DNA from 3 places in the Anaeromusa sp. genome. Region 2 is predicted to be linked to each of the others. Evidence: riboswitches for the same ligand, from Rfam matches in the RefSeq annotation. Region 2 holds a riboswitch; each other region holds the start of a gene.
The links. A riboswitch is a leader RNA that binds a small molecule or an ion and turns the genes downstream of it on or off. The one in region 2 is predicted to bind cyclic di-AMP.

Region 1 (10,508 bases), on a different contig from region 2:
AGCGAGATACCAAGCATCTTCCACCTAAATCCCCTCCTTTGCGGCCAAAGGGGTCGCTCAATTGACCTTTATTATAAGCCGCATTTCCCCGCACGGTCAAGGGAATGAAAAAAAGAAACCACTCAAAAGAAATGGTTTCTTCCTAAAATACAAATGAAAATTGTCATCTAGCGCCTGCCTGACAGCCACTTTTATTTCCTTCTTGCCTGGGGCAAGGGAAATGGAGCATACCAGCGCACGCCTTGTACATCCGCCTGTAAGTCCGCCAAGCGCTCCGGCACCGCCGCAAGATCTTCCGGCAAGCGTTCCTTTAAAAGTTCCCATAGCGGCACCAGCACAAAAGCCCGTTGAAACAGGCCTGGATGCGGCAAGGTCAATTGCTCGCTATGACACTGTATGCCAGAAATATACAAAATATCCAAGTCTAGCGTCCGCGGCCCCCACCGCACTGACCGCTTGCGGCCAAGAGCTGTTTCTACCGCCAAACAAACCGCCAAAAGTTGTTCTGGGACTGCAGTTGTTTCCACCACTAACACGGCATTTAAAAACGGAGGTTGCTCATGAAAGCCAAATGGTTCTGTCTCATATACTGCGGAGGCTTCAAGAATTTTTACTCCTTTTTCGGCCAGAAGCGCTGCCGCCTGCGCAAACAAAGCCAACCGGTCCCCCTGATTGGAACCGATGGACAACAAAATCAAGAACTCACCGCCTTCTTGATACTTCTACTTCTACATAGTCAATTTGTCCCGGCAACGGTACTGCGGGCTTACGAATCGCCACAGTTACTTCATTAATAGTGATCCACTCGCTCAACAGCAGTTCCGCTAGATGGGACCCCAACGCCTCTAACAGTAAAAAGCGCTTCTGTTCCACTTCACGGCGCACCAACGCATATACCGAGGTATAATCTACGGTAGCTCCCACTTCATCAGATTTTTCCGCTGCCGGAGCATCCACGTTCATGGTGACATCCAAATAAAATCGCTGCCCTTGCTCTCTTTCATATTCAAATACCCCATGGAAACCATACACCATCATGTTTTTTAAAGTAATTTTTGTCATAGATTTCACCCTTTCTTCTGCATGGCATTAATCATTTTTGCAATTCTCGCCATGGCCTTCACATCATGGACGCGAACAATTTGAGCGCCTTGCGCAATCCCCCAAGCCACCGTCGCCGCCGTCCCTTCGACCCGTTCATCTGTTGCCAGTCCGCCCAGCACTTCGCCGATAAAACGTTTGCGCGACGTACCAAGGAGAACCGGACAACCCATTGCTTGCAATTCGCCAAGGCGAGACATTACCTCTAAATTTTGCGCACAAGTTTTGGCAAAGCCAATTCCCGGATCAATCCAAACATTTTCCTCTCTAACGCCGGCTGCTGCTGCCAGATCCAAACTGCGCCGTAAAAAGCCGCAAATACTGCCCATTATATCTCCAGTATAGGCTGCTTCTTGTTGATTATGCATAACCACAACAGGAACATTATGGCGAGCTGCTACGGCAGCCATCCCAGCATCTCTTTGCAAGCCCCAGACATCATTTATAATATGCGCCCCTGCTTGCAACGCCGCTTCCGCGACCTCCGCCTTGTACGTATCAATGGATATCGGCACTGAAAGCTGCTTAACCAGCGGCTCTAATACCGGCAACATGCGACTTAGCTCTATTTCGGCGGATATCTCCTGATTTCCTCCATACGGCCTAGTTGATTCCGCCCCCAGGTCAATAATATCCGCGCCCTCTTCCACTAACCGTTGCGCCTGCTCTATCGCCGCTTCCGCTGAAAAATATCGACCTCCATCAGAAAAGGAATCTGGCGTTACATTCAAAATTCCCATTACAAGGGTCCTATTTTCTGTTAAGACCAAGCGTTTCCCGTCTTGCCACGCATACTCACGCTGACAGGTTGGCTGCAAATGCGCTTTTAGCGCCTGTTCCATGGCCGCCGCCACACGAGGCAAGCCCCACGGCTGCTGTCTCAGCTGCGCCAGAGCCAGACGATACTGCTTGACCGTAGCAAACACCAACACATCGGTGCACTCCTCCGATAAGTCAGCAGTTCCTCTGGAAACAGCCACATCGCCGCCTTTAGCCAAAAAAGTCTGTTTTAATAAATTAGCAGCTTTCGTCGATAAGCCCTCCAGTTTCAACACTGGTAAAAGCATCTTCTCCGTCATCAAAGCGACGCCGACCGGGTCACAGCCAATCTGTTCTAATTGGCGTTTTGCTTCCGCCAAGGACACAAGGGACAAAGAGCGCAAATTATATGCCATAATAGAATAGTTCCTCCTTTAAAGAACTTCTGTTAACACGATTGCAACTAAATCATAGCTTGTAGCAGTTTCCTCTCTGAATAGAGGATTGCCAAAACATTTATGTTTATTGTATCATATTTATTGTATGTTAAGGAGCAGGCAGCCAGATTGATTCTGGCAGACGCAATCGCGGCCGACGTTCCCCGGTAAAATTTGTAAAGGGTAGGCTAGGAGGCTTAGGAATGACACAACGCCGATCTCCCGAATGCTTTGACATTCCGGTAGAAAAGATCCGCAACGGTTACTTCAGTGATACATATTTCATTAAAACTAGTGACATTCTGCGAAAAGACGGGTATCATCCCCGCGTTATGATGCAAATCTTCCAACGCAAAAATGCAATTTTATGCGGCATTGATGAAGCGTTAGCTATCATTCAACGCTGTGCTTACCATCCGGAATCTTTGGTACTGCATGCCCTGCACGACGGTGACGAGTTGTCTCCTTGGGAAACCGTGCTGACAATCGAAGGCGATTTGGCCGACTTTTCACATCTAGAAACCGTTTATCTTGGCGTGTTGGCGCGCCAGAGTAAAATCGCCACGCATGTTCATGAAGTAGTCCGAGTCGCCAACAATAAGCCAGTTCTCTTTTTCCCATCTCGTTTCGATCATTACAGTGTGCAGGAAGTAGACGGCTATGCCGCTTATATCGGCGGCGCCCAAGGCGTCTCCACCATTGCCAACGCGCAATACGGTTATGATGACGCCATTGGCACCATTCCCCACGCCTTAATTGCCACGTACGGCGGCGACACCTTGCGCGCAACAAATGCCTTCCACAAATATATTGATCCTCAAGTCAATCGCGTGGCGCTTGTTGATTTCGACAACAACTGCGTGGAAACCAGCCTAACCATAGCTCGCGCCTTGGGTGACTCCTTATGGGGCGTACGCTTGGATACATCAGACGCTCTTGTGGATGCCTCTGTAATCCCCTATATGAGTACCTTCAAGCCCACCGGTGTTTGCCCTCAATTAGTGCGCAACGTACGCCGCGCCTTAGATGACGAAGGATTCTCCCATGTAAAGATAGTCGTTTCCGGCGGTTTCAATGCCGAACGAATCCAACAGTTCGAGCGTGAAAAAACTCCTGTCGACGTTTATGCTGTAGGCAGCAGCCTTTTTGAAAAGGAAAACATTAATTTTACCGCCGATATTGTCATGGTCAACAACGAAGAATGCGCCAAATTTGGCCGGCAATTGCGGCCAAATCCAAAATTAGAGCTTATAAAATAAGAAAGGACCCGCTAAAAGCGGGTCCTTTCTTATTTTACGGCACGCGCCGCTATTTTTCCGCGCAATTCAAACTTCCAGCCAGCTCGTTCAAACGCACCGACAGCTCTATGAGACGCCTGCCATGATCGGTAACGCCGGAAAGCTCCTGCGCCTGCTGCTCCGCCAGCGACTCAATTCGTACAATTTCATTGCTGATCTTGCCGATACTGCTGCCAATTTCTTTTAAAATGGTCTCAATTTGTCCTGCCGAGCCAGCGCTATCCACCGCCAATTTGCGCACTTCTTCCGCCACCACGCCAAAGCCTCGTCCCAATTCGCCAACTCGCGCCGCTTCAATGGCGGCATTCAAACCCAGCAAATTAGTTTGGCTGGCGACGTTCTTGATAAAGTTTAATACTTGATCCGTCCCTTTAACATGTTTTTGCGCTTCCCCTGACAACTGCTTTAAAAGGCCCCCGACGCCAGCCAGCGATTGGGCGTCTTCATGCACCTTGTCGATAACCTCTTTCATCATAGCAGCCGCTTCTTGCAGCTCCGCCGCTGAGTCCAACAAGATGGACGCCGTCTCCAAAGATTCATGAATAGCCACGGCTCCTACAATCACGTCGCCAGCATAAATCGGCATACTGACGGCAACATAGGGTATGCCGTAAATAACTTTGTCCACATGTACGCAAACCCGACGCTTGAGCTGCATCGCCTGCTGCACGGCCGAGCCAGATTTTACCGGTTCTCCCAAGCACACCTGCTTACGCAGTTCTTCGATGGAATTAACGGCAATCCAACGCTCCCGATCACAAACAACCATGCCCATTTTATGATTGACAAGCTGTGGTATGTACTCAGCTACCGCGCAAAAGGAGTTCAATATTTCTGCAGCCTGATGCATAGCAATCCCTCCACAAAATAATATCGTCTCCCTAAATCATAGACCCTAAAAATAAACATAGTCAACCGAAATTACCTAATTTATTGATATCATACCTACTATGACGTTCTATTCCTTGCAAAATACTTTAGCTGCCAAACCGGCAGCCAAATACAACAAAATACAGCAAAGAACAATGGTTCCTCCTGGAGCCATATCCAAATAAAAGGATACGCTCAGTCCCCAAAACACTGCCAGAAGAGCAAACAATTCCGCCAAAGCCAGCGTCACGCGAAAGCCTTTGCGGAACTGCAAAGCCGCCGCTACCGGCACAATCATCAGCGCGCTGACCAATAGAATACCAACAATACGCATGCCTAAAACAACAACCACAGCCATTAAAATACTAAACAGACAGTTCAATTTCCGCACAGGCATGCCGGACACATAAGCCATTTCCTCATCAAAGGCCATACATAATAATTTAGGCGCCATTTTTAACAACAAAAAACCTACGACAAGTCCACAGCCAACCATACTCCAAACATCTTCCGGCGTCACCGTCAGTATGCTGCCAAACAGAACGCTTAAAAGCGAGTTTCCTCCCATACGGTTCATAGTGCTGAACAGTACCGCCAACGCCATACCGGCGTAAAACACAATCGCTAAACCCATATCGCTGTGCGCTCGATGCCGCTGCCTCACCCATTCAATGCCCAATGAGCCGAGAACCGTCACCGCCAAAGCGCCGACTACTGGATATACCCCCATCAGAGAGGCGCCGGTAACGCCGGCAAAAGCCAGATGTCCCAAGCCGTCTCCAATCAGAGATTGCCTGCGGACCACCACAAAAAAGCCAATTAGCGGACACAACAAGGCAATCACAAGTCCTGCCGCTAAAGCACGCTGCATAAAATCATAGCTGAATGCTTCCACAAAATTTCCTCCCATCAACCTGTATAATACCAAAGATGGCGCTCCTGAATATGCGTGGAAGCAAATTCCTCGTTCGTGCCATAAAAGCACAGTCCTTTATTGATACAAGCTACCCTGCTGGTCCAGCGGGCCGCATTGTCAACATCATGAGAAACCATCACAACCGTCATGCCTTCTTGGCGGCAAAGGTTTTGCAGTAATTGATAAATTTGCGTACTTGCCTCGTAATCAACACCGCTTGTAGGTTCATCCAACAACAGCACTTTCGGCGCTGTTAAAAGAGCCCTTGCAATCAGCACCCGCTGCAGCTGTCCTCCGGACAACGCCTCTAAACGCTTCCCTTCCAGCCCCTCCAAGCCTACAATCTGCAGGACTTCTTTGGCTGTCCGCCGCCGCTGCGGCAACAACTGCAAAAGCTCTTTCACCGTCATCGGAAAACCGGAAACATTTTGGCTGTACTGTTGCGGCACATAGGCTAATGTACCTGTTTTTAAAAAATCACGCGGCTCCTTGCCGTCAATATAAATGCCGCCTGCGCTGGGTTGACATAATCCGGCTAACAGGCGAATTAAGGTTGTCTTGCCGCCGCCATTCGGTCCAACTAAAGCTACAAATTCACCACTGCCCACCGCAAGAGACACATCGTTCAATACCGCATCGGCTTCATAGGAAAAAGAAATATGTTCAATTCGAATCATACGGGATCCTCCTGCCCGGCTTTTTTACGAGTACAATTTTTACAGCGGCCGTACAGATCCAAGGAATGGCGCAGAAGCTCATAACCTTTGCGATGCGCCTCCTCTTCCAACCGCGCATCCACAGGACAAATATCCAGGCAAACCGCTTGGCCGCAGTCTACGCAGCGAATATGGTGATGATGACCGTCATGGCTCCATTCGTAGGAGGTAGCATCTTTTCCCAACGCGCCAATGGGCAATAAAATCCCCTGTTCCACCAGCAGCGTAAGATTGCGATATACCGTATCCAGGCTTATGTCTTCTTCTTTAATGCGAACCTGCTGCCAAATGTCCACCGCCCGCATTGGTTGTTCCGCTGCAGCAACCACTTGTAGCACCGCTTTACGTTGCTCCGTAATCCGGCAGCCCTGCCGCCGCAGCGTCGCCAACGCTTCTTCCAGTCTATCCATCACCAGGCAACTCCTTTCGAAAAGCGAAGCACCTTATTGAGCCAACGCCTTCTTAAGCTGTTGCAAATTTTCCCGCATCAGCGTCAAATAAGAAGATTTTCCTGCCTTGTATTCTTCCACAGTCAAGCCTTCCAACGGATTAAGCACCAGCGTCGACGCACCGGCCTCGCGGCTTAAAACTTCAGCCAACTTGGGGCTTACCAAAGTTTCAAAGAAAATATACTTCACTTGATGGGCTTTACAAAAACGGATAATTTCAGCCATTTTGTCAGCTGTCGGCTCGGCGTCAGGAGACAGTCCCATCACCGGCACTTGCTGCAGCTGGTAGCGCTTAGCCAAATAAGAAAAAGCTGCATGACTTGTAATCAGCTCTTTTTTAGCAGTCTGCTGCAAAGCCGCGGTATATTCATCATGCAGCTGCTGCAATTCCTTCAGATATGCCGCCGCATTGGCTTCATACTCGCCGGCATGAGCCGGATCCGCTTCTACCAACGCCGCCAAAATAGTTTTCACTTCTTGCTGCGCCAGCACCGGGTCCAGCCAAACATGGGGGTCTTTTGCGCCATGTGCTTCGCCGCCATGAGAATGTCCAGCCTCTTCTCCTGACTCGCTTTCCGCTGCATCCAGCAAAGCAATTCCATTGCTTGCTTCCACCGCCTTAGCCGAGCCTAACAGTTCTGGTTTCACAACAGCCCCAACCCAGTGCTCCAAGCCGGCGCCATGGTAAACCAATAGTGCGCTGCCTTTGATTTTAGCCAGATCTTTTGCCGTCGGTTCCCAGTCATGAGGCTCTGTTCCCGGCGGAACCAAAAGGGAAACCTCCACTCTATCTTTCCCCACAGCTTTGACGAATTCTTGCACTGGATATACCGATGCCACTACTTGTAGTTTTTTCTCTTGCGGTTTTGCATTCATACCGCAACCAGCAATAGCGCTTACCAAAAATACCAGCATGATGATAAATACACTTCGACGAGACACAGCATCCACCTCTTAATAGTAATATTCCTATTAAGAGAATAGCATATCTCCCTAAGTCTTGCAAGAATCTTTCTCATTTAGATTTTAAAAAAACAGGTAGTTACCCTTAAGGATAACCACCTGTTTTTTTAAAATCACATTACCCGTTTAGCGCCTAAATAACGCGCTCCCCAATACCCGTCATACAAGCTGTCTACGCGAACGCCGCGGCTGGATGTCGCGCTAATAAAGCGATCATCGCCTATGTAGATGCCCACATGAGATACACCGGAAGTATAGGTCGTGAAGAAGACAAGGTCACCGGGTTGCGGATTCGAAACCGAATATCCTGCATCATATTGTTCATCTGCCATGCGCGGCAAGAAAATGCCGGCATTTGCAAAAACGTAACGCGTAAAGCCCGAGCAGTCAAATCCATAGGGAGTGGTTCCGCCGAAAACGTAAGGAACTCCACGGAATGACATAGCGCTTTGAATAATCCGCCTTGTCATGCTCGTTCCCATGTCACTACGACTTACGGGAATGTCTCTGCCCATTAACGCCCGATAGGTACCGGAACCGACGATTCCATCGGCTTCCAGGCCATTAGCCTTTTGAAAGGCCATGACAGCGGCTCTTGTTGCCGAGCCAAAGTCACCATCAGCTGAACTGTTTCCAAAACCAAGTTCCTGCAAACGTTGCTGAATGGCTGTCACATCATCGCCAATATCTCCTTCGCGAATGGAAGAAGCATCTGCCACCCCAGGTGCGCTGAGCAAAAAGCAAACCATACCTAAAACAAAAAATCTTTTCAATTGCCCCATTCTGTCACCTCTCTACAGCCTACGAGGTTAGCTGACGGGTTCGGGTCGAGCAACCCTACGCGAGCGACTTCGCGCTTCACCCCTACTATACTGTGGTTCCCCCGCTCCAGAGCCGGATTCGGCTTTATTTAGCTCACTTTAAGGACAATTCGCTATTCGATGGAAAAATCCTGCCTAGTATTCTTTTTTAACTTTCTTTACTGTTGTTCTTTGCCGCCCTGTCCTATTTCTTGGCGCAGCCAATAAAGCGGACGTTGCTTTACTTCTTCAAAAATACGTCCCACATATTCGCCGATAATACCTAGCCCCATAAGCTGTACGCCGCTCAAAAGAGAAATGCTTGCGGCAATAGTGGCCCAACCAGGTACAGCCTCGTCCGTCAAAAATTTAATATAAACAACATGCAGCGCCAAAGCAAAGCTAACTACGCCAAAAACCAAGCCGGCATAGAACGCAATACGCAAAGGCAGCTTCGAATAAGCGGTAATGCCATCTAAGGCAAAATGCAGCATTTTCCCTGGCGAAAACTTAGAAACCCCTGCATAGCGGGGCGGCGCCACAAAATCCAACGTCGTCTGCCGATAGCCAATAGCGCCCATCATGCCGCGAATAAACCGAGCCCGTTCCGGAAAGCGCCGAAAAGTTTGCACTACTTTGCGATCCAACAAACGAAAGTCGGAGCCCCCTTCGCGTACGCGCACCTTGGAAACCACATTCATCAAACGGTAAAAGCAAGAGGATGTCATTTTCTTGACCCAAGAAACGCCTTCCGTCGTCAGACGAATGGTCTGCACTACCTCGTACCCGTTCTGCCATTGTTCAATCAGCTGCGGCAGCAATTCCGGAGGATGCTGCAAGTCTCCATCCATCGTAACGACGGCATCTCCCTCTGCATGATCCAAGCCGCAACTCAAAGCTATTTGATGTCCAAAATTACGTGCTAAAATCAAACCTCGCACGCGAGAATCTTTCTGCGATAAACGGTCAATAACCATTGGCGTAGCATCTTTCGAGCCGTCATCAACAAAAATCAACTCAAAAGAATGGGGCAATTTCTCCATAACCGAGCATATCGCCTGATAAAAAGCTTCCATGTTTTCTTCTTCATTGAAAACAGGAACTACAATGGAAATCATTGCTCTTTCGCCTCCGCCTTGCGATCTTGCCGTAAGGCAACGGCTCTGCGCAAATACACATGACGCAGTTCCTTCATCGCCTTGTCGGTATTCCACAATACCAGCACACGGATGCATTGGGGCACGCCGTCTTCGGCCTCAATTTCTTGAGCTCCAAAAAGCGCCACATCATTCCAGCCAAAACGCCGCGCCGCAGCCGCCGGAAATGCAGCATTGACCTCTGGGGTAGAACTGAAAATAACAGCGCCCAGCTCTTCTTCTTGCCAGCCATTAGCCTCTGTTAAAGCGTCCAGCAATTGCAGCACCGCTTCAAAAATTTCTTCTTTAGTATTAGCTTCCACCGTAGTGGCGCCACGCACTCCTCGCAACATCTGCCGCGCCTCCTTTGCAAGGCAAGGATCACCGCTGTTACGTCGGTGATCCTTGCTCATTCAACCATGTATTAAGCCGCTGGCCATCCTTAGCCACATCCTCCCGCTGCGCGGCGGCAAGCTCCGGATACCAAGCAATCTCTATTGTCTCCAATACAGGAGTATCTTGTAAATTGCAATATACGCCATGCCAAATACCGCTAAAAGCCGTTTCTCGCCACTGTGCCGGTTCTAAGGCATCCTCTATTTTAATGGACACCTCCCCCTGCCCCAGAAAGTCCAAGATGGTTTGACGTTCTTCTGGTGTTAAGGGAAGTTTATCCAAAAACAACGTATGCCCCCGTCCGTGTTCTTCTAAAGCGGCATAGGCTTGGCGCACTTCCTCCAGCACGGCTTTCGCCAGCGGAGCCAAGGCCGTTTGATCCGTCTCAGCCATGCAACGCCACCTCCGTTTGCCACTGCTTTACTTGAACACAGGCCGCTTGCACCAAGTTCGGCAGCGCCGCCGCCACAGGCGCCGATAATTCCATGCCCACAGCCAGCGTTTGCGGCTGCAAGCCGAGAAGAACGACTTCTTCCACTGGCGCCTCCAGCAGTTTCAGCACCGCCAACACGTCCTTGAGACCCAGATCGTGCACAGACACGGCGCCGCTAAGATGAGCCTCTAACTCAGAGTTCCGTAAACAATACAATGTTCCCGGCTCCTGGTC
Region 2 (10,508 bases):
TGGCTTTTACGGTTGCCGATAAGGAAGCGCGGTGTTATGTCGCTTCTATAATGGAGTCTTTAGGCATGAAAGTGCGCATCGACGCCATCGGCAATGTGATTGGCAGTTTGGAGGGAACAGAGCCGCAGCTGCCGCCAGTGGCGCTGGGTTCGCACGTGGATACAGTGCCGCATGGCGGACACTATGACGGGGTTGTGGGCGTTGTGGGCGCGCTTGCCGCGGTAGGACGGTTGAAGGCGGCAGGCCCGCTGCGCCGCACGGTGGAAGTGATTGTCTTTGTTGCGGAAGAGTCCAGCCGGTTTTCTCACTCGACAATGGGCAGCAAGGCGATGACAGGCAGTGCTAATTTGAACGCTTGGGAGCGAGCTGTAGATAGTCAAGGGGTTACCTTTCCTGCGGCGTTAGCAGCGGAAGGGCTCTCTTTTGAAAATTTAAAGCAATGTGTTATAGCGGAGAAAACCTATCAAGCTTATTTGGAACTGCATATTGATCAAAGCAAGCAGCTTGAGGAACGCGGCGCTGCTGTGGGCGTTGTGGAGGCCATTGCCGCGCCGACGCGCTTTAAAATGACGGTGACCGGCATGGCCGGTCATTCGGGCACTACGCCTATGCATGATCGATATGATGCGTTGGTTAGTGCGTCGGAGTTGGTGCTGGCTATCCGTAATATTGCTAATGATCATGCGGAAGATGATATAGTGGCTACTGTTGGAAATCTCAAAGTCTATCCTGGCGCGATGAATGTAGTGCCGGGCAAGGCGGAATTGTGGGTGGATTTGCGCGGAACTGATTACGAGTACATTGTGGAAAGCCTTCAGGAAATAAAAGACGCGGCTCTTTCTATCGCGGAAGATTACGAAACGCCAGTGACCATTGAAATGCTTTCGGCGGACAAACCGGTAGCGATGGATGAGGAATTGGTTGCGGTAGCGGAAAAAGCGGCGGAAGAAGTGGGCGTTGAGTGGATGCGTTCAGTCAGCGGCGCCGGACACGACGCTATGAATATGGCTAAGATTACACCGGCCGGCATGCTTTTCGTGCGTTCCCGCGATGGCGTCAGCCATCATCCTGATGAATACGCAGCTCCTGAAGATATTGAGGCTGGTGTGCAGGTGCTTACGGTTATGCTGCGCCGGCTGCTTGCCTAAAAGGCGAAGGCGGCTTCGCAACGCGGGTGTCTAGTAGCAAGCCTTGACGGAGCGGTAAGAAATGGAGTAAGATAACAATGTACTGCCGAATCCATCGTAATGGTACGGGGGAACCAACTTATGGGGTGAATCCGCCTAGGCGGAAGGGTATTTTCTCTCTCTTTTTCAACCCGAACCCGACAGCTAACCTCGGAGGCAGGAGTTTAAAGAGAGGTGATTCAGCTTGAGGTTTTTAAAGCAAATTGTGTTTTTTGCGTTCTGCGGCTTCTTCTGCATGTTGTCGTCGGTATTTGCGGCAACGGCGGCGCCGCCTGTGGCGCGCCAAGAACACCAGGTTGTACAGCAGGGTATGCGCGGGGAAAATGTCATGCGAATACAGCATCTTTTAGCCAATCAGGGATTTTATGCTGCGGCTGTGGATGGCGTATTCGGTCCGCAAACTTGGCAGGCGGTTGCTGATTTTCAAAGCATGAGCGGCCTGGGAGTGACCGGAGTGGTTGATGCAGGTACGCTGAGCGCCCTTGAAAGGGCTCAAGACCAGCCGGGTCGTTTTGGTCGGTCTATGCATATGAAGGCTACAGCGTATTCACGGTTCGACCCTGGCTGCGGCAGCTATACGGCTCGCGGTAATCTGCTGCGCAAGGGCTTAGTGGCGGTAGATCCGCATGTAATTCCCTTGGGGACTAGACTGTATATTCCCGGATACGGCTTTGCCATAGCCGATGATACCGGCGGCGCCATTAAAGGCCATGTTATTGATTTGGCTTTTGACAGCCATCAAGAAGCTATCAATTTTGGCGTCAGACATATTACGGTGTACATTTTATAAGAAGTACCTACTAAAGGCAGGCTTAGGCCTGCCTTTTAGAATTTATACGTTTTGCCGTAAGGAAAGCGCTTGAGAGGTGTGCTATGGAAAATAGGTTATTGGAAGAAGTATGTATTGTCGGACAGCGGCGTGAGCTGCAGGCGGTTGTACATTATCCGCAAGGCGTAGCCGCGCAAGAGGCTTCTTGGCTGGTAATGAGCCATGGCTTTCGCGGTTCTAAGGACGGACATGGCCGGGCTGTGGAATTGGCTGAGCAGGTGAGCGCCAGAGGTATGGGCGTAATTCGGTTTGATTTTACGCCGTGTGAGTCTTTGGACAGGCAGGTAGAAGAACTTCTTTGCGTAACCGGGTGGATGCAGCGCCAAGGCTGGATGTCATTGGTTCTTTTAGGCCGCAGTATGGGCGGTTGTGCCTCTCTTCTGGCAGCCAGCCAGCTGGGCAAGCGAGTGAAGGGGCTTTGCTTATGGGCGACTCCTAGTGATTTGCAGGCGACCTTTCAAAACGCTTTGGGCCTGGCAGTGTATAGGCAGTTGCAGCAAGGAAGCAGCGTGAATTTGCAGGACGAATGGGGCAGCCTTCATTTGGAACCGGATTTTATTGGCGGCTTTACAACGTTGAACTTGCCGGCAAAGTTGGCGGCGTTGGGCTCATTGCCCTTGCTCGTTTTGCATGGAACAGAGGACGAATTGGCGCCGGCAGAGCAGGCTTGCGCTTATGCGGATGTTGCCAAGGGTCCCTGTAAACTAGTGGTTTTAGAAGGAGCGGATCATCGTTTTAGCGAGCATTTTAAGGAAAGCGCAGCGGCGGTAGTGGCCTGGCTGGGGTCATGGTATACAAAAATATCCAATTAATGTATACTGTAAGAAAAAAGATACTATTGCGGCAATTGCCGGAAGAGACAGTTGAATCTCTTGCTGAGGCGAGCGTCGTGCCGGGCAGGCAAGGAGGGTATTTATGGATTTTCAATGGACCCAGGATCAAGTGGACTTGAAAAACATGACCCAAGAATTCATTGCAAAAGAAGTTGCGCCATACGCTGGAGAGATGGACGCCGCAGGCGGTATGCGTCCGGGCTTGCAGGAAAAATTTCATGAAATGGGCCTGTTGAACTTGATTGTTCCTGAAGAATACGGCGGTCCTGGACTTGACGCGATGACAGTAGCGGTGCTGTACGAGGAAATCGGCAAAGGCTGCGCTGGCGTGGCTACCAGTATTGCTGCCAATGCATTGGCGGCGTATCCGGTCTTGCTGTTAGGGACGGATGCGCAAAAGAAGTTCTTTTTTGACAAATTGAACGAAGGAAAACTGGCGGCATTTGCGCTGACAGAGCCCAATGCAGGTTCTGATGCGGGGGGCGTTGTTACGTCGGCTGTAAAGGACGGCAATGAATATGTCTTAAATGGCAATAAATGCTTTATTACCAATGCTTCCAACGCTGAGATATTTGTTGTTTTTGCTAATACACGCAAAGCGGCTGGCATTCGCGGTTTGACAGCTTTCGTTTTAGAAAAAGGAACTCCGGGCTTTTCCGTAGGGAAAAAAGAAGAAAAAATGGGATATGCGCGTCAGATACTTGCGAGTTGATTCTCGACGGCGTGCGAGTACCGGAAGAACAACGCATCGGTCGGGAAGGCGAAGGCTTTAAACTCGCTATGAAAACGCTAGATGCGGCCCGCCCTTTGGTGGGAGCCGTATCTGTAGGAATCTCACAGGCGGCTTTGGACTGCGCAGTGAAATACGCCAAAGAGCGCCAGCAGTTCAATAAGCCAGTGGCTTCTTTTCAACTGGTGCAGGCGATGGTGGCCGATATGGCTATGCAAATCGAGGCGGCGCGGCTGTTAGTGCACAAGGCTTGCTGGCTCAAAGATCAAGGGATGCCTTACTCCAAGGAAGCGGCAATGGCCAAATGCTTTGCTTCTGATGTAGCTATGAAAGTGACCGTGGATGCCGTGCAGGTTATGGGCGGCTATGGCTACTCGAAAGAGTACCCGGCGGAAAAATATATGCGTGATGCGAAGATTATGCAGATCTATGAGGGGACCAACCAGATTCAGCGCTTAGTTATTGCCAATGCGGTTTTGTATTGACCCAATAGGCAGCAGAAAAGCTTCCGTTTTGACGGAGGCTTTTTTATTTACTAAAAATTAACAATTTCATAGCGTGAACTTTACATAGAATTTTTATACTAGAGGAGGTAGAAAAAATACATAGTAGGAGGAGATTATGTGAATAAGAAAAAATGGCTGATGCCCTGTGCTGCGCTGGCGGTGATGGTGGCGATTTTGGTGGCATTGGCTATGCCGCAGACTAACGCAGTGGCTGACGCGGCCAATGACCAGGCTTACTATGGGAAAAAAGCGAAATACGTATTTTACTTTATTGGCGACGGTATGGCATTGAGCCAGATTAACTCTACGGAAATCTTCAAAGGGACTCAGAATGGCAACGGACCTATGGGCAGGCAGCCTATGAATTTTACCGCCTTTTCTCATCAGGGCGTGCAGCGGACGCAGTCGGCGGATACATTCATTACGGAATCAGCTGCCGCAGGAACGGCACTGGCGACTGGCAACAAAACCAATAATGACATTTTGGGCATGGATCCTACAAAGAGTGTGAAGTTTAAAACCATGGCGGAAATGGCCAAGGAAAAAGGCATGAAAGTAGGCATTGTCTCTAGTGTGTCCTTGGACCATGCAACTCCAGGCGCTTTTTATGCGCATCAACCGACTCGCAAAAACTATTATGAAATTGGTCAGGAAATGATTAACAGCAATTTTGATTATTTTGCCGGCGGCGGTCTGTTGGCGCCTACAGGCAAGAAAAAAGACCAGCCTAATTTGCTGGATATTGCCAAACAAAAAGGCTATCAAGTAGCTCTTTCGATCGAAGAAATCCAGAAGATTGGCCGCGGCAGCGGCAAAACGATTGCCATTGCTCCAAACCTGGCGGCGGAAGAAGCCATGTCCTATGAAATTGACCGTGGCGAAAAAGTGTCTTTAGCTGAGTTTACCCGCAAAGGCATTGAGGTGCTGGATAATCAGAACGGCTTTTTCATGATGGTGGAAGGCGGCAAGGTCGATTGGGCTTGCCATGCTAATGATGCGGCGACAACTGTAAAGGATGTCATGGCATTTGAAGAAGCCATTGCAGAAGCGCTGAAGTTCTATGCCAAACATCCGGATGAAACATTGATTGTCGTTACTGGCGACCATGAGACCGGCGGCATGACCATTGGCTTTGCCGGTACTGGTTACAAGACGTTCTTCAGTAAATTGGGCGGACAGACCTTGTCTTATGAAGAATTTGACAAACAGATCAAAACCTACCGCGATCAAGTAGGCGCTTCTAATGCCAATTTGGATGACTGGCTGCCTGCGTTGGCCAACCAATTTGGCATGAACGAATTGACTGCCTACGAGAAAAATCGTTTGGCTCAAGCGTTGGCTTTCAGCATGATCGATCCCAAAAAACGTCCTGCTGACGAAGAAACTACCTTGGCATACGGACCCTACGAGCCCTTCTCTGTAACGGTGACTCATCTGTTGAATCAGCGCGCGGGGATTGGCTGGACCACCTATGCTCATACTGGCGTGGCTGTGCCTGTGTATGCCCAAGGAACCGGCAGCGGCGTTTTTGACGGGTATTATGATAATACAGATGTGGCGAAAAAAATGATGAATATTATGGGTGTTTCTAAATAATGAAACGGGATCGCATGGTTGTTTTCGTTATTTTATTACTGTCCCTCGGTTTATACTGGCTGCCAAGTCAGTTTACGCCGGAGGATGACGGCTATATACGGGCCAAGGGCGCCGTGCTCTCCGTTGATAATGAACACGTATACGCCCGAGGCGTAGTTCGCACAGGCGTGCAGGAGGTTGTGCTGCAAATAGCTGACGGTCCGTATGAAGGCAAGACCATTACTTGCAGCAATACGCTGTTGGGAAAGCTGGAAATGGATAAGATATTTGCTCCAGGCGATACGGCTCTGGTGGCTGTGAAGGGGACGGCAGGCGAAATTCAGGTCGCCAACGTGGTGGATCATTACCGCCTGTATGCAGAAGGGTTGCTCTTTTTCCTCTTTGCCGCGCTTTTATGCTGGTATGCCCGCTGGACAGGACTGAAAGCTCTTCTTTCCTTTGTATTTACCGTTTTAGCTTTGTGGAAAGTGCTGTGGCCGCTGTTCTTGCTTGGTTGGGATCCGGTATTTGTATCCATCTTGGTTGTAGCGGCTATTGTCGGTACGGTTACGCTATTGGTTATCGGCTTTAACCGCATTGCCTTAGCGGCTTTTTGCGGCACCTTAGGGGGAGCGTTGGGGGCTGTAGTGCTGGCTTTTTTATTCGGACAGCTTTTTCGCGTTCACGGCGCGGTTTTGCCTTATGCCGAGACCTTACTGCATCTGGGATATGCCCAGCTAGATCTGACCAGAATGTTTCTGGCGGGAATTATGCTGGCTTCTTCCGGGGCAATGATGGACGTGGCCGTCGATATTGCCGTAGCTGTTGGTGAATTGAAATGTAAGCGGCCGGACTTGAAGCGCGGGGAGGCTATTGCCTCGGGCATGCATATCGGGCGGGCTGTAGTTGGCACGATGACCACAACGCTGCTTTTGGCTTACAGCGGTTCCTTTATGGCGTTGATGATGGTTTTTATCGCCCAAGGGACGCCAGTGGTTAATATTTTAAACTTGACCTACGTGGCGGCGGAAATACTGCACACGTTAACAGGCAGTATCGGTGTGGTGCTGGTCGCTCCATGTACGGCCTTGTTGGCGGGAGTTCTCCTTGTAGAACCTTCGTCTGTGATGGCGTGCGAATTATCAACAAAAAAGCCTTGACTTTTAAGGGCTGCACGTATTATAATTACCACTGTCCTAGGGGTTATAGCTCAGTTGGTTAGAGCGCATGCTTGACATGCATGAGGTCAGCGGTTCGAGCCCGTTTAACCCCACCAATTAACAAAGTAAGCTCCCGTGTACGGGAGCTTTTTTTTGTCGTGGCAGGGAAAACGACAGTGCATAGGGAATTCATAAAAGATAAGAAACAATATTCCAGGGGGCGAACGGATATGATGAAAATTACGAGGGTGGACGCAACGTTTTGTACTGATAAACTGCAAGAATCTAAAGAATTTTATATGAACTATTTTGATTTTGAATTAGTGTATGAAAGCGATTGGTATTTGGAAATGATGGTTCCAGGCATGCCGACCAGCGGCTTGAGTTTTACCTTGCCGCGCCGAGATGAAGGAGAATTCTTTTGCGGCACAGGTACAATTCTTTCGTTTGAAGTGCCGGATGTGCAGGCGGAGTATCAGCGCTTAAAAGAGGCTGGCTTGTCCCTTGTGCAATCGCTGCAAGATAAGCCTTGGGGAGAGCGCAGTTTTGTCGTGGATGATCCAAATGGAATTCATCTTTATATTTATGAAACTATTCCAGCTACGCCGGAGTATCAAAAAATCTATGATTCCTTTCGACAGGCTCGGTGAGGCGCAAAGCATTATCCGTGGTTTGATTTTGAGGAGGCAGCGGCGCCAAGCGGAGCGGCTATCTTGGCGCGCAACGCCTGGGTGTTGTTGGAAAAGGCTTGAGATAAAGACCATGAAGCGTTGCGTTCATGGTCTTTTCAATGGCTTTTCGGCACTTGAAAGGATGCTTGGAACACGGTATTATTAATAAATATGTGTTGCACGATAAAGCGCAGCAATAAGGAGAGGTGAAAGGCTTTGGGACAGCGCAGGGCCATCATTTCCTCGATTCAGCCCGGCAGCATTGCCGAAGAAATTGGCCTGCAGCCAGGTCATGAAATTCTTTTGGTGAACGGCCAGGCGATGGAGGATGTTATCGATTGGAGTTTTGCCGTGGCCGACGAAGAAGTTGTGCTGACGGTGCGGACAGAAGACGGCGATGAAGTCGTAGAGATTGAAAAAGAATACAATGAAGAACTGGGAATTGAGTTTGATGAAGCTGTTTTTGACGGCATTCGGCGTTGCGGCAATCGCTGCATTTTTTGCTTTGTTGACCAAATGCCGTCGGGAATGCGTCAAAGCCTGTATGTAAAAGACGATGATTACCGGATGTCTTTTTTGTATGGTAATTTTATCACCCTGACCAATGTGCGTCAGGCTGACTGGGAGCGTATTTTCCGCCTGCATTTGTCTCCTCTTTATATTTCCGTGCATGCTACTGACGGCGCCGTGCGCGCCGCTATGTTGAATCAGCCTAAAGCGGCTGAAATTTTACCGCAGCTGCAGCGGCTGGCGGAGGCCGGTATTGAAATGCATACACAGGTGGTTTTGTGTCCCGGATACAACGATGGAGAGGTTCTGCAAAAAACGATTGCTGATTTATATGCTTTGCATCCAGCCGTGCAGTCTCTGGCTATTGTACCGGTAGGGTTGACGCAGCATCGTCAGGGCTGTGCGGAGCTGCGCGGCTTTACGCCGGAAGAGGCAGGAAGGATTATTGATGAGATCGCTCGTTGTCAAGAGCGTTTCCTCCAGGAGGCGCAAACACGGTTTGTCTTTCTGGGAGATGAGTTCTATTTGGCGGCAGGTCGGTCTTGGCCGACAGAAGAGGCCTATGAAGGGTTTCCGCAATTGGAAAACGGCGTCGGCATGGTGCGCGATTTCTTAACGGACTGGGCGCGGCAGCTGCAGGATGTGCAAACTACGCAGCCTGCGGCAGAGACTGCCTGGATTGTAGCGGGAACATCGGCGGCTAAGGTGCTGGCGCCGTTGCTGGCAGGACCTTTATGGCAGCATGTGCGCATAATAGAGGTAGCAAATGAGTTTTTCGGCCCAGCCATTACGGTGACAGGCCTTTTGACTGGCGGCGATATTTTAAAAGCGCTGCAACGCGAAGACGCGCGACCGCAGCGCTTGATTCTGCCGGGAGTGGCTCTGCGCAAGGGCGAGGAGATATTCCTCGACGATATGACGCTGGACCAGGTGAGTGAACAAGCCGGCTGCGATGTGCGTATTGCTCATGGAGCGGAAGATCTGTTTGACTTGTTGAGGGGGCGGAACCTTTGAAGCGCTTGGGCTTGATTCAGGTGTATACCGGCGATGGCAAAGGGAAGACGACAGCGGCTTTGGGTTTGGCCCTAAGGGCCTGGGGAAAAGGCTGGAAGATTGCGATTGTGCAATTCATGAAGGATGACCCGGGGTATGGCGAGGTAAAGGCGCTCCAAGAGTTAGACGGGATTGACTTGTTTCCTGCAGGGAGAAACGATTTTGTCAATTTGGACCAACCCGAGGAAATCGATTGCCGTCTGGCGCGGCAAGGCTGGGAATTGGTTCAGTCCTTTTTAGCAGAAGGCGTCTATGATATGGTTATCTTGGATGAAATCAATATCGCCATTGCTTGCGGCTTGCTGGCGGAAGCGGAAGTTATCGCCGCTTTGCGGCAGCACAAGAAGCGGCCGCAGCCGCGCGCGGAAATTGTGATGACCGGACGCTACGCTACGCCAGGCGTATTGGCGGAGGCGGACTTGATTACGGAGATGAAGGAACTGCGTCATCCTTTTGCGCAAGGAATTGAAATGCGCGAAGGAATTGACCATTGAGCCGGACTGCAGGGTTGCGGCGGAAAGAAGGTGCGAGACATTGAGCAAACCGATTGTGGCCATTGTTGGCCGGCCGAATGTTGGCAAATCAACTTTGTTTAACAAGATAGGCAAGAAGAGAGTATCCATTGTGGAGGACATGCCGGGAGTAACCAGGGACCGTATTTATATGGACGGCGAGTGGCTGGGAAAAGAATTCACCATGATCGACACCGGCGGGATTGAGATTGAGACAGAAGATAAAATCTTGAGCCAAATGCGTCACCAGGCTCGCTTGGCTATGGAAGAGGCGGATGTTATTGTATTTGTGGTCGACGGCAAAACTGGAGCGACCAATGCGGATGAAGAAGTAGCTCATATGCTGCGCGGCACAAGAAAACCAGTAGTGCTGGCCGTGAATAAGGTAGACCATATCAATCAAGAACTGGCTATTTATGAGTTCTATAACTTGGGCTTGGGAGATCCCGTCGGTATTTCTGCCGCCAACGCCATGGGGCTGGGGGATCTGCTGGATGCGGTGGTTGCCTCGTTCCCGGCGGACGCAGAGACGGAAGCGGTTGAAGAAGACGTAATCAAGGTGGCCGTAATTGGTCGGCCTAATGTTGGCAAATCGTCCTTGGTCAACGCCATGATCGGTGAAGACAGGGTTATTGTCAGTGATATTCCCGGTACGACACGGGACGCTATTGATACGCATTTTACTAAAGACGGGCAAAAATTTATGTTGATCGATACGGCGGGAATGCGCCGTAAAGCGAAGATTGAACTGCCGGTCGAGCGTTATAGTGTTGTTCGCGCTCTGCGAGCGGTGGACCGGGCGGATGTGGTGTTAATGGTGATTGACGCCGAAGAAGGCGTAACCGAGCAGGATAAGAAGATTGCCGGTTATGCTCATGAAGCAGGCAGGGCTTGCGTGATTGTCGTCAATAAATGGGACTTGGTGGAAAAAGACAGCAAGAC
Region 3 (10,508 bases), on a different contig from region 2:
GGCTTTTCTTTTACCCTGCTTAAGTAATGCTTTTTCTAAAAGAACTTCATATATAGGCTGTACACGCAGCAGATCCGCCGTTAAATACGCAATCATAGACACAAAAACCAATGGCAGCATATGGTGAAAAGCCCCAGACATTTCCATAATCAAAATACTTCCGGTAATAGGAGATTTTACAACTGCTGCAAAACATGCCGCCATAGAGAAAATTATTATATTGGCGCTATAAAACGAATCAAGAAGTCCAAACTGAACAAACCCATAGCTAAATAAGCTTCCTCCTAGCGCTCCAATAACCAGCATGGGCAAAAAGATGCCCCCTGGAACACCAGAACCATAGCTAATAAGCGTAAAGAAAAATTTAGCCGCCAACAAAGACAGCAAATACAAGAATCCAAAATTCGTTACTGTCAATTCATTTACCAGACCGTTGCCGCCTCCCAAAACCTCAGGCAACAGCAGCGCAAATACTCCGGCAAAAGCCAAGGGAAGCAACGCTTTGGAAAAGACGGACACCGGCAACAGCTTTTCGAATAGACTTCCCGCCACCAGCAACCCTTTATTAAATGCCGCGCCGAGAATACCCATCCCCACGCCTAGCACCAGCAGAATCCCAAAGCTTGCCACTGGAAACACTGGAACTCCAGCAAATGTAAAAACAGGGTTCTCACCATAAAAATATTGCGACAACACTGTCGCTGTCAATGACGCCGTAATCGCGGATACAAGCACCGCCGGTGAGAAATTCTTATGTAGCTCTTCTAAAGAAAATACAACCCCTGCCAGGGGCGCATTAAATGCCGCTGCCAAACCAGCGCTAGCCCCGCTGGTCAACAAATAACGCTCCTCCATGCGACTTCTTCCCCATAGACGGCTAATCCCTTGTCCAACCACCGCGCCCAACTGAATGGACGGCCCCTCTCGGCCTAAAGAAAGCCCTGCGCCAATAGCCGTCACGCCGCCTGCAAGCTTAGCAACCAGTACGCGCAGCCACGGCATGCGCATAACACCGCCTAATACTCCTTTCACCTGTGGAATACCACTACCTGACGCCATCGGCTCCCAAGCAACTAAGGCATGAAGAATCCCTGCGATCAAGAGAGATAAGCCAATCCAGCCGCATATCGAAATCCAAGATGCGTCTTTTATAGCCATCTGATATAAAAAATTCCTCAGTACTTCCGCGTTTTCTAAGGCGTATCGAAAAAACACTACCACTCCGCCTGCCACCGCGCCAACCAAAACGCTCTCCGTAAACAGCTTAAAACGAAAATTACGCCACTGTAACAGCGCTCCATAGGCGCTACTCACTCGATACTTGCGCATAACCTAACCTCTTCCTAGTTTTCTATTTTCTTATTGTACCACGCCGCTTCTTCCGCTACCGTTTATTTTTTAATTCCGCTCCAAAAATAATTCTCTATTGATAAATTTGACTAAGGAGCAATTGTTGTGTTATTATAAGTACAAATAGAATATGTGTTTTTTAGGAGGAGCCTGTCACCAAGGGCTCTTTTTGTTTTCTTCGCTGTATTCCCGCAAGTCGGGTAATGCATATAGCAAGCGCCTAATTCCAAAATTGGAAGCGGGGGACCCATTCTTGGGGTGAATCCTGAACATTCAGGTAGGGCGTATCTCTTTTCGCCCGAATCCGTCAGCTAACCTCGCCGGCGTAACAAAGGAGGACTTTCATTGAAACCAATCCAAGTAGGACTCTGGGGCTTTGGCAAAACCGGCCGCCTGGTGGCCAACGAATTTTTAAACGACAAACGCTTTGACTTGTCCTGGGTGGTGCGCAAAAGCACCGCCGATCACCATAAGTATGCCAGCCGCTTATTAGGGCAGGAATGCGATACTGGTGAAATTATTTCTATTGAAGACATAGGCCCTTCTTTTTTTCGCGAGCATCCTGTCGATGTTCTTGTTGATTTTTCCGGTTCACGCGGCGTTCACGCCTATCAGCGCGCCGCCGAAGAAGGCATTCCTATTGTCTCGGCTATCTCTCAGTATGAAAAAGAAGACCTTGACTTATTAGAGTCTTTATCCCCAAAAACGCCAGTTCTCTACTCTCCTAATATCACCCTGGGGATCAACGTTTTATTGATTGCAGCCCAAATTTTGCAAAAAATCGCACCTCATGCCGATATTGAAGTCGTCGAAGAACACTTTAAAAACAAGCCGGAAACCTCAGGCACTGCTAAAAAGATCGCCAAACTCTTGCAGCTAGATGACGAACATGTTAACTCCATCCGCGTAGGCGGCATAGTAGGACGACATGAAATTATTTTTGGCATGCCGAACCAAACCATTCGCCTCAGCCACGAAAGCATCAGTCGCGCTTCCTTCGGGCAAGGTGCTATTTTCGCAGCCAACTTCCTGGTAAAACAGCCTCCTGGTTTGTATTCCATGGAAGGGATCATCGCTGACATGTTCCGCGACAATATCCCAGTTTATTAGGGGTGTGAAATCAACCAAATAAAGAGAACCCGGCATCCCATCAGGGGAGTCCGGGTTCTCTTCGTCTTATGGCGCTTGCTGCGGAGCTTTTTCTAGATCTGCTGCCGACTTAGAAGACGCTTTTATACGCAGTTGGACTTCTACTCTTCGTTTCAAACGCTCCTCTAGTACCGCCTGCAGCGATTTACGTACACTTTCTTCCAGCGGTTTCGCACTCACGACAAAGGCTTCGATCTGATAGGTGCTGCTTCCTCGCTGGTAAGAGAAGCGATAATCCTCCAATTCCACCGCAGGCAGCAACGACAGCTTTTCCCTTAACGCCTGTTCGATGATTTCTTCAGGCGTCCCGCTGCGCACAACCTCCACTATTTCTTTTTCTTTTATCTTAGGAAGCAGTGCTTGAAAGGAATCAATATTTTTCTCATCGTTCACTTTTTGCACCAATACAACATCAGCGCTTACCTTCACCGCTTTTCCCAGACGCAGCTCCAGCAAATTCTCCATTTGCCGTATATTTTCAGGGCTAATCACCTTCGTGGTCCGAAACGCCGCCTCGACATCATAGCGTCTGTCCGCTTCGTTAAAGGTGGCAGACAACAAAGTAGACTGCGGCGCAATCATATCCAGCGACTCTTCAAGAGAGGTTTGAATGATCTGCTCCGTATGCGCTTTAGCATATGTCTTATACATAATGAAGGCCAACGGCACAGAGATTAGCACCAGCAGCAACACGGGATAGAAAAGACGTCGAACCGCTGATTGAGCCCCCACTTCCTTTTCACGTCCATGCCCGTTCGCAAAACCTGCTAATTCAAAGACAAGTACAGCGGCAACAACGATAGCTACCATATTAGCAAGAAAAAGCAGAAATGCGCCACCAGCAACGCTCATATTCTGCTGGGCCAAACCAATGCCTACGGTACATAATGGCGGCATCAGCGCCGTAGCAATCGCCACCCCCGGAAGGGTCGCACTTTGCGGCTTCATGCAAATCGCATAGGTCCCCGCCGCGCCGGAGGCTAGCGCAATCACCAAATCCAAAATAGTAGGCGTAGTTCGCGCCATCACCTCGCCAGTCAACTCCGCCCGCGGCAACAGAAGGGTCAACACCATCGCCAATAGAACCGCCGCCACCCCGCCAAGAGCCTCCGCTTTCAACGCCAATAAAAGCAGCGACCGGCTGTTTGCAGCCACCGCCAGCGCGCACCCTAAAATTGGACCCATCAACGGCGCAATCAGCATCGCCCCAATTACGACAGCCGTACTGTTCGACAATAGCCCGTATGTTGCTACCGTACAAGAAAGTACGACCATGATCAAATAGTAGCGACTCATGCTTGCATCAGTGAAAACGTTATTAAAAATAGCGGTTCTTTCTTCTTGATTCGGCCACGCAGCCATAGCCAGTTCACTCCTTTTTGTTAAAGTAACTCAGCAAGTGCATTCACGTTTAGTAAAATTTGAATTATGATTCCTTACTTTTAATTCGACAAAACTCTAATGAAACATTTTCTAAGCACTATAAAAAATCAGATTAATTCGAGTTGGGATTACCAGTTAATTGCGAGCATTCGTTCTACACCCCTAGAAAGAAAAGCCGTACAGACCTCCGTCCACACGACTCTTCAAAAAACAAAAGCTTATAGTTTAATTTACACCTGACCCTCCGGCAGTATGCCCAGCTTCCTGCGCCAATACCTTGAATAAATAGCGCCCAAGGGATTATGGGCCATAACGCGATCCTTAGCCACTAAGCATGATACAGGCGCTGCGGAAGCAGAAGTAAACAGCATATCATGTCCTACGCAGAGGCCTACTGTAAAGTTCAATTCTGTTTTCTCTTTATTCAATACCGCAGCCTGCACCTTCGGATTACACATAACCTCTTTAGCACCGTCTTTTATCGGCTCCAATCCCAGATGGTTTTTCTCGACAGCGCAAACCTTGCAGCAAACCGAATGAACTTCAAAAAACTTGGCAAAATACGCCTCGATCAGCTTAGCTTCTTCAGCTAAACCGATACAAAAGGCCAACCCAATTTTCTTAGTTCCTAAGAGTTTGGCAAATTCTACACTTTCTTCCAGACGGGTCAGCTTCAGATAATAGCGGCCTTCCGTGCAGGCTGCAGCCTGCATCATTTCCAAATCTCTTCCGTGGTACTGTTCTTTCACGTCCTCTACCGACCAGCCTAAACAGTTTTGTCCGATTTTATAGCAATTTTTATGTCCGCATTGTGCACATTTCATAAACCTTCACACTTCTTTCAAAAGGTCTTTACTCTTGCATCAATTTAGCAATAACTTGCTCCCATGCTTCTTCACAAGCTGGAGAACCGGCCTGATCCGGAAGACCTTGATCGCCTCCCAACATAACCAACGGATCTAATGGCAAGGCGCCTAAAAAAGGAATATTCTTTTCAGCCGCCAGCTTTTCTCCGCCTCCTTGACCGAACGGATAATGACAATGTCCACAATCAGGGCAAATAAAACCGCTCATATTTTCAATCAAGCCCCGCAAAGGCAGCTTAACAGCCGCCGCAAAATTCAGCGATTTTCGCACATCCGCCAATGAAACCTCTTGCGGGGTTGTCACGACGATTCCTTCACATTGCGGCACATCTTGAACCAAGGTTAAAGGCTCATCACCGGTACCAGGAGGGCTGTCCATCAAGAGAACGTCCAGGTTTCCCCAATCGGTATCGCCAAGCAATTGCTGTATCAGACCAATCTTCAAAGGCCCGCGCCAAATTAATGCTTCGTCAGGTGTGTTGAGCAGCCCCTGCATCGTAACGACTTTTACATTCGACCCATGAGTAAAGGGCTGAATTCTATCCCCTACAGCTGTATGCTGCTGCCCCCGCATGCCAAAAATGCCGCTTTGGCTCGGTCCGTGCAAGTCCGCGTCCAACACGCCCACTTTCCAGCCTTTAGCCGCCAGACGGACTGCTAACTGCGCGGTTACCGTGCTTTTACCCACGCCTCCTTTACCGCTCATAACCAGCCAGCGGCGTTTAATGCCTGCAAGATTTTTCTCGATCTTCGTCATTTCACTCATAGTTCCTACTCCTTCAATTTTTCTATAATATTTTTCTTTATCACAAGCCGTGCTTGCTGCTATAACGCTTTTTGCACGTTCTGCCATAATAGTTGGATTGCTGTCTGCAGCTCTTTGCCGCCGCTTTCCCAAATGCTGCAGCCTTCGGAAGACGCCTTGCGAAAGGCTTCATGATAAGGAAGTTCGCCTACCGGCACAAGCCCCGAATCCGCAATCCATTTTCTAGCAATGGCTGTTTGCCCCTCATGCAAGGTCGCCTTATTAATACATGCCAGCACCGGAACTTCAAAGTGTTTTGCCAGCGCCACTAAGCGTTTCGCATCAGCCAAGCCGCTTCCTGTCGGTTCTAATACCAACAGCACAGCATCAGCCCCGGTTAAAGAAGCAATCGTAGGACAGCCTACACCGGGAGGACCGTCGACCAAAAGCCATTCCGCCCCCTGCAGCAGAGCCCGTTCTTTAGCCTCCCGACGCACCTGAGAAACTAACTTCCCCGAATTTTCAATTGCAATGCCCAATTCCGCATGTACCAAAGTCCCAAAGGGACTTTCCGACACCAGCCAACAGCCTGCCTGCCGTTCCCTCATATCCACCGCTTTTTGCGGACATACCAATGCACAGGCGCCGCAGCCTTCACAAGCAAGCTCGTCCACTACTCCGGCGCTAGTAATAGCACCAAAACGACACACTTCTTCACATTTCCCGCAGCTCGTACAAAGAGCTTGATCGACAAACGCTTCCAGCCCCGCAAAAAAAGGTTGCCTTTCAATTTCTTTCGCGTTCAGCGTCAGATAAAAATTAGCGGCATCAACATCGCAATCCACCAAAACCTTTTTTTCTAAAATGCGCGCCAACGCAGCACTCACCGAAGTTTTGCCACTGCCGCCTTTGCCGCTTAGCACAACAATTTCTTTCATACTTTATCCCCCTTGGCCAACGCTCTCACTTGCAGCCAAAAATTCGGCCAATCCACCGAAATCTGCGTATCGATATTCCCAGCAGCATATTTTTGGGCAAATTCCCTAGAATAAGGAATCCGCAAAAGGAGCGGCACGTTCATAGTCTGGCATAGTTTTTCTACTTCTTTTTCCAGATGACTTCCATCGCTTTTATTGAGCACAACTCCCGCCGGAATGCCAATCCTGGCTGCGACAGAAAGAGCGCCTCTCAAATCATGAATGCCAAACAAGCTTGGTTCCGTAACCAAAATGCAGCAATCGCTCCCTTTGACAGCCGCTACCATGGAACAGGTAGTTCCAGGAGGACAATCAACAAGGGTCAACTCCGGCTTTCCTGCAGCTGCCGCTTTTTTAGCCGCATCAATTACGACCGTGCTTGCTACGCTGCCAATTTTGAGCAGTCCTTGAATATATACATGTTCCTGCCCGTCTTTTCGCCAAACACCACAGCGCACCTGCCCCACTTCTTCTGGCCGCTCCCGCAATACCTGCGCCGGACAATGTCGGACACAAACACCGCAAGAATGGCATAATTCCGGAAATACCATTGGTTTTCCCCCAGCCATAGCCAGGGCTTGAAAACGACATAGATCCGCACAAGTACCACATCCAATACACTCGCCGAACAATTCAGGAACTTGCCTCGTCACTACTTGTTCCTGACGCCACTCTACCTCGCCAAAAACATCGCCATCAGGCGCTTCTACATCACAATCAACCCAAATAATACTATCGGTTGGCGCTTTCTGCATCATCAATGTCGTCAGAGTAGTCTTTCCAGTACCGCCTTTGCCGCTGGCAATGCTAATACGCATAAGTTCACTCCTTTTAAAGTTTTCTAAAAGTTCATTAAGAAATATGTTTCTTTTGTATAAATCTATCCTACCACTTGAAGATTTTTTCGTCAATTACGAAATAAGTTTCTTTTTTCTTGACAATTCCCAATATGTATCTTATGCTCAATTTGAAACATATTTCTTTTCAGTTTTCAATCAGCCTCATCTTATACGGATTCAAGCGAAAGTAATTCAAAAGCCTGCGCAAATCCATCGTTCACGCAGGCTCTTCTTGTTCAAGTTACGCAGTGTGTTCTTGTCTTTTTTGCCATTCCTCTAATGCTTGCGCTAATTGATCTGTACAAGAAGTACCATTGCGACATAGATTGCCTCTGAATTTATCAATAAATTCTTGTACGTCCATTCCTTCCACCAAAATACCAATAGCCCGTAAGTTCCCGGGACATCCTCCTTTAAAAGAAACCTGACTCAATTTCCCCTCATAAATTTCAAAAGAAATTTCCTTTGCACAAGACCCGACTGTCTTATACTTCATACGAATCACCTCATTAAGTGTACTTTGTCCTTCTCAGCTTAATGAAACAAATTTCATTTGTCAATAATTATCAAGGAGGAATTAATATGAACCCGTGCAACACTCGCCCTGATATCGTTTTAACCAGCCGTGGCTTGCATCCTGAAGCAGCTTTAGACCCTCGCTTTCGCGGCGCTTCTTTTTTAGCCGCATACTGGAAGCAGCCGGAAAAGTGGCTATTCATTTCACTAACGACGGATCAGCCCAATAGTAAAGAGCAGGAAACTGTTAAAAAAATTTTAGACTGGCAACCTTCATGTATTGTCACTGGTTATATTGGTTTACAGTCCTTCCGTTCTTTAGCCAGAGCAAACATCAAAATTTACACTTACGAAAAAGGCTCTATCATAGACTGCGTGCATGCAGCCTTAAACAATACTCTTCCATTATTAAACCATTCTAACGCCCTTGATCTTCATTAAAACTTCATAGAGCTGCAGACATCTGAAAACGCAGAATGTCCGCAGCTCTTTTCTATGCCTGACATTCATACCACATCATCAGCAGCAGATGATGTTTTTCCTAAATATTCTTCCACTGCAGCATGCAATGCCGCAGCTCCCAAGTTGGAACAATGTTTTTTAACTTCCGGCAAGCCCCCTAAAGCCTGCAAAATATCCTCTTCGCTAATAGCAAGGGCTTCATCCAAGGTTTTCCCTTGCGCCAAAACGGTTGTCATACTGCCAGAAGCAATAGCCGGCGCACAACCAAACACAAGAAAACTGCAGCGTTTAATCCGTCCTTCGTCAACTTTAATAAAAATAACGCACTGATCCCCGCAATCGCCGTCTCCCATTACACCAATACTGTCCGCATCCTTCATCAGCCCCACATTTTTCGGTTCTGTAAAATGCTCCATTACCATTTCAGAATACATAGCACACCTCTTTACTAATCACTTGCTTTCGCACCGCAGAATCTCACTTCTTATTGAATCCACTTCTTTTTAATATTTTGAGTACTATACCAAAACAAGCCCATTGAAAACACACACAATATTAGAAATTCATCCATTATAGAAAACATAGTCGTACCATTTATAGCCCCGCGCAGCATGTCTGCTCCATATGTCAAAGGCAAGCAATACGATACCGGTTGCAGCCAAGCCGGAAGATTCTCTACAGGAATAAAAAGCCCGCACAAAAACATCATCGGAAAGCGAAAGAAATTGGAAAAAGTTTGCGCTTCAAATACTTCACTGGCGGAAACCGCAATATAAAGACCTAAAAATGTGGAAGTCGCCGCAATAAGAACTATTGCTAGAAATAGAACAACCCAATCTACACCGGATAAGTCGATCAAAAAAGAAGCAAAAAATACCGGCACCAACGCATTCACAATCCCAAATAAAATTGCGCCGCTCGTTTTAGCCAGCATTAATATATTTAAGCTAATGGGGGCCAGCAAAAGCCGCTCAAAGGATCTGCTTTTCCGTTCAAACGTAATAGTAACCGCCAACATGGAAGTGGCGCCGAATAAAATAGACAAACCCATCACACCAGGCAAAAGCTCTTTAATGTCAATAGCACTTTGTGTACGGATAAAAAACATCAATGTCCACGATATAGGAAACAACAAGCCCCAACTAATATTAGGCGGCTTTAAATAATATGTTTTCATATCTTTACAAAGGATGGCCCAAAAAGCAATACTTTCCCTCATCGCTGCGCACCTTCCTTTTCCTTGCGCATCTGTGCCAACCCAATGCCTGTAATATTTACAAATACATCCTCTAAAGAAGGCTTAATCCATTTCGCCTCGTACACCATAACGCCGCGCTTTGAAAAAAAGCTCATAAACGGCATAAGTTCGACTCTTTCGCTAGTCAGCACTCGTACTGTTTTCTCATCCGGCATATCTACTTGTACAGGTAACATTTGGGTTAGTTCTTGCTGTAAAGAAGGAGCCTTTCCTTCCACTCGAAACTCAAGTACATGCTGCCCTTGCCCTTCTTGCAATAAGGCTTCTACCATTCCCATGCGCACCAATTTCCCTTTAACTATAAACGCAACACGGTGGCATAACTTTTCCGCTTCTTCAATGTGATGCGTAGTTAGAAATACTGTCACTCCCGTACGGTTGAGTTCCCATATAAGGGTACGTATTTGCCGAACACTTTCTACATCAAGTCCTGTTGTAGGCTCGTCCAAAAATAATATTTCCGGCTCATGAAGCAATCCCGCAGCAATAGTCAGTTTCCGTTTCATACCTTTTGAATATGCCTTGAAGGGTTTATTCCCCGCTTCTGACAATCCGAACACTTCCAGCAATTCTCGTGCTCGACGCTCTCTTCTTCTTTTCTCCATTCCATACAAAGATCCGCAAAAAATCAAATTATCAAAGCCATTCATTTCATCATATAAATTACTTTCATCCGCTACCACGCCGATACGGCGCTGTGCATCTTTTACCCTGGCAACACAATCTACGTCGCCTAAACGAATCTCTCCGGCTGTCACCCTTGCCAGCCCTATCAACATATTGATTGTCGTTGTTTTTCCGGCTCCATTAGGTCCTAAAAGGCCGAATATTTCGCCTGCTTCTACAGAAAAATCGATTCCATCTACTGCTGCAAAATCTCCGTACTTTTTCCGCAAATTCTTCACTTCCAGCAAGGCCATCACTTACACCTCCTGAAACCATAACGCCAAAACAGGACAAAAG

Region 1: it holds a riboswitch for cyclic di-AMP, as region 2 does, so the genes downstream of both, PHF27_RS04955 (NlpC/P60 family protein) here and PHF27_RS00665 (3D domain-containing protein) in region 2, are expected to answer to the same signal.
Region 3: it holds a riboswitch for cyclic di-AMP, as region 2 does, so the genes downstream of both, PHF27_RS09645 (dihydrodipicolinate reductase C-terminal domain-containing protein) here and PHF27_RS00665 (3D domain-containing protein) in region 2, are expected to answer to the same signal.

Annotation. Positions count from the first base shown of each region.
Region 1 is NZ_JAQUZF010000022.1:1,034-11,541, reverse strand. It holds gene dprA (DNA-processing protein DprA) at 1-24, opposite strand, end outside; gene folK (2-amino-4-hydroxy-6-hydroxymethyldihydropteridine diphosphokinase) at 192-698, opposite strand; gene folB (dihydroneopterin aldolase) at 703-1,062, opposite strand; gene folP (dihydropteroate synthase) at 1,068-2,276, opposite strand; gene PHF27_RS04985 (nicotinate phosphoribosyltransferase) at 2,501-3,556, shown strand; gene PHF27_RS04980 (methyl-accepting chemotaxis protein) at 3,606-4,445, opposite strand; gene PHF27_RS04975 (metal ABC transporter permease) at 4,554-5,360, opposite strand; gene PHF27_RS04970 (metal ABC transporter ATP-binding protein) at 5,375-6,058, opposite strand; gene PHF27_RS04965 (Fur family transcriptional regulator) at 6,055-6,507, opposite strand; gene PHF27_RS04960 (metal ABC transporter substrate-binding protein) at 6,541-7,488, opposite strand; gene PHF27_RS04955 (NlpC/P60 family protein) at 7,623-8,291, opposite strand; cyclic di-AMP (ydaO/yuaA leader) riboswitch at 8,293-8,425, opposite strand; gene PHF27_RS04950 (glycosyltransferase family 2 protein) at 8,489-9,427, opposite strand; gene aroH (chorismate mutase) at 9,424-9,798, opposite strand; gene PHF27_RS04940 (hydrogenase expression/formation C-terminal domain-containing protein) at 9,836-10,234, opposite strand; gene PHF27_RS04935 (HyaD/HybD family hydrogenase maturation endopeptidase) at 10,227-10,508, opposite strand, start outside.
Region 2 is NZ_JAQUZF010000002.1:11,454-21,961, forward strand. It holds gene PHF27_RS00660 (Zn-dependent hydrolase) at 1-1,148, shown strand, start outside; cyclic di-AMP (ydaO/yuaA leader) riboswitch at 1,222-1,362, shown strand; gene PHF27_RS00665 (3D domain-containing protein) at 1,372-1,977, shown strand; gene PHF27_RS00670 (hypothetical protein) at 2,061-2,828, shown strand; partial or broken gene PHF27_RS00675 (acyl-CoA dehydrogenase family protein) at 2,932-4,064, shown strand; gene PHF27_RS00680 (alkaline phosphatase) at 4,203-5,681, shown strand; gene PHF27_RS00685 (YibE/F family protein) at 5,681-6,820, shown strand; tRNA gene PHF27_RS00690 (tRNA-Val) at 6,860-6,936, shown strand; gene PHF27_RS00695 (VOC family protein) at 7,054-7,470, shown strand; gene PHF27_RS00700 (DUF512 domain-containing protein) at 7,708-9,015, shown strand; gene PHF27_RS00705 (cob(I)yrinic acid a,c-diamide adenosyltransferase) at 9,012-9,548, shown strand; gene der (ribosome biogenesis GTPase Der) at 9,589-10,508, shown strand, end outside.
Region 3 is NZ_JAQUZF010000069.1:3,318-13,825, reverse strand. It holds gene PHF27_RS09650 (ClC family H(+)/Cl(-) exchange transporter) at 1-1,329, opposite strand, end outside; cyclic di-AMP (ydaO/yuaA leader) riboswitch at 1,558-1,692, shown strand; gene PHF27_RS09645 (dihydrodipicolinate reductase C-terminal domain-containing protein) at 1,696-2,460, shown strand; gene PHF27_RS09640 (TIGR00341 family protein) at 2,527-3,861, opposite strand; gene PHF27_RS09635 (DUF1847 domain-containing protein) at 4,113-4,706, opposite strand; gene PHF27_RS09630 (Mrp/NBP35 family ATP-binding protein) at 4,735-5,514, opposite strand; gene PHF27_RS09625 (ATP-binding protein) at 5,574-6,431, opposite strand; gene PHF27_RS09620 (4Fe-4S binding protein) at 6,428-7,288, opposite strand; gene PHF27_RS09615 (TIGR03905 family TSCPD domain-containing protein) at 7,551-7,805, opposite strand; gene PHF27_RS09610 (hypothetical protein) at 7,892-8,266, shown strand; gene PHF27_RS09605 (iron-sulfur cluster assembly scaffold protein) at 8,332-8,721, opposite strand; gene PHF27_RS09600 (ABC transporter permease) at 8,772-9,506, opposite strand; gene PHF27_RS09595 (ABC transporter ATP-binding protein) at 9,503-10,465, opposite strand.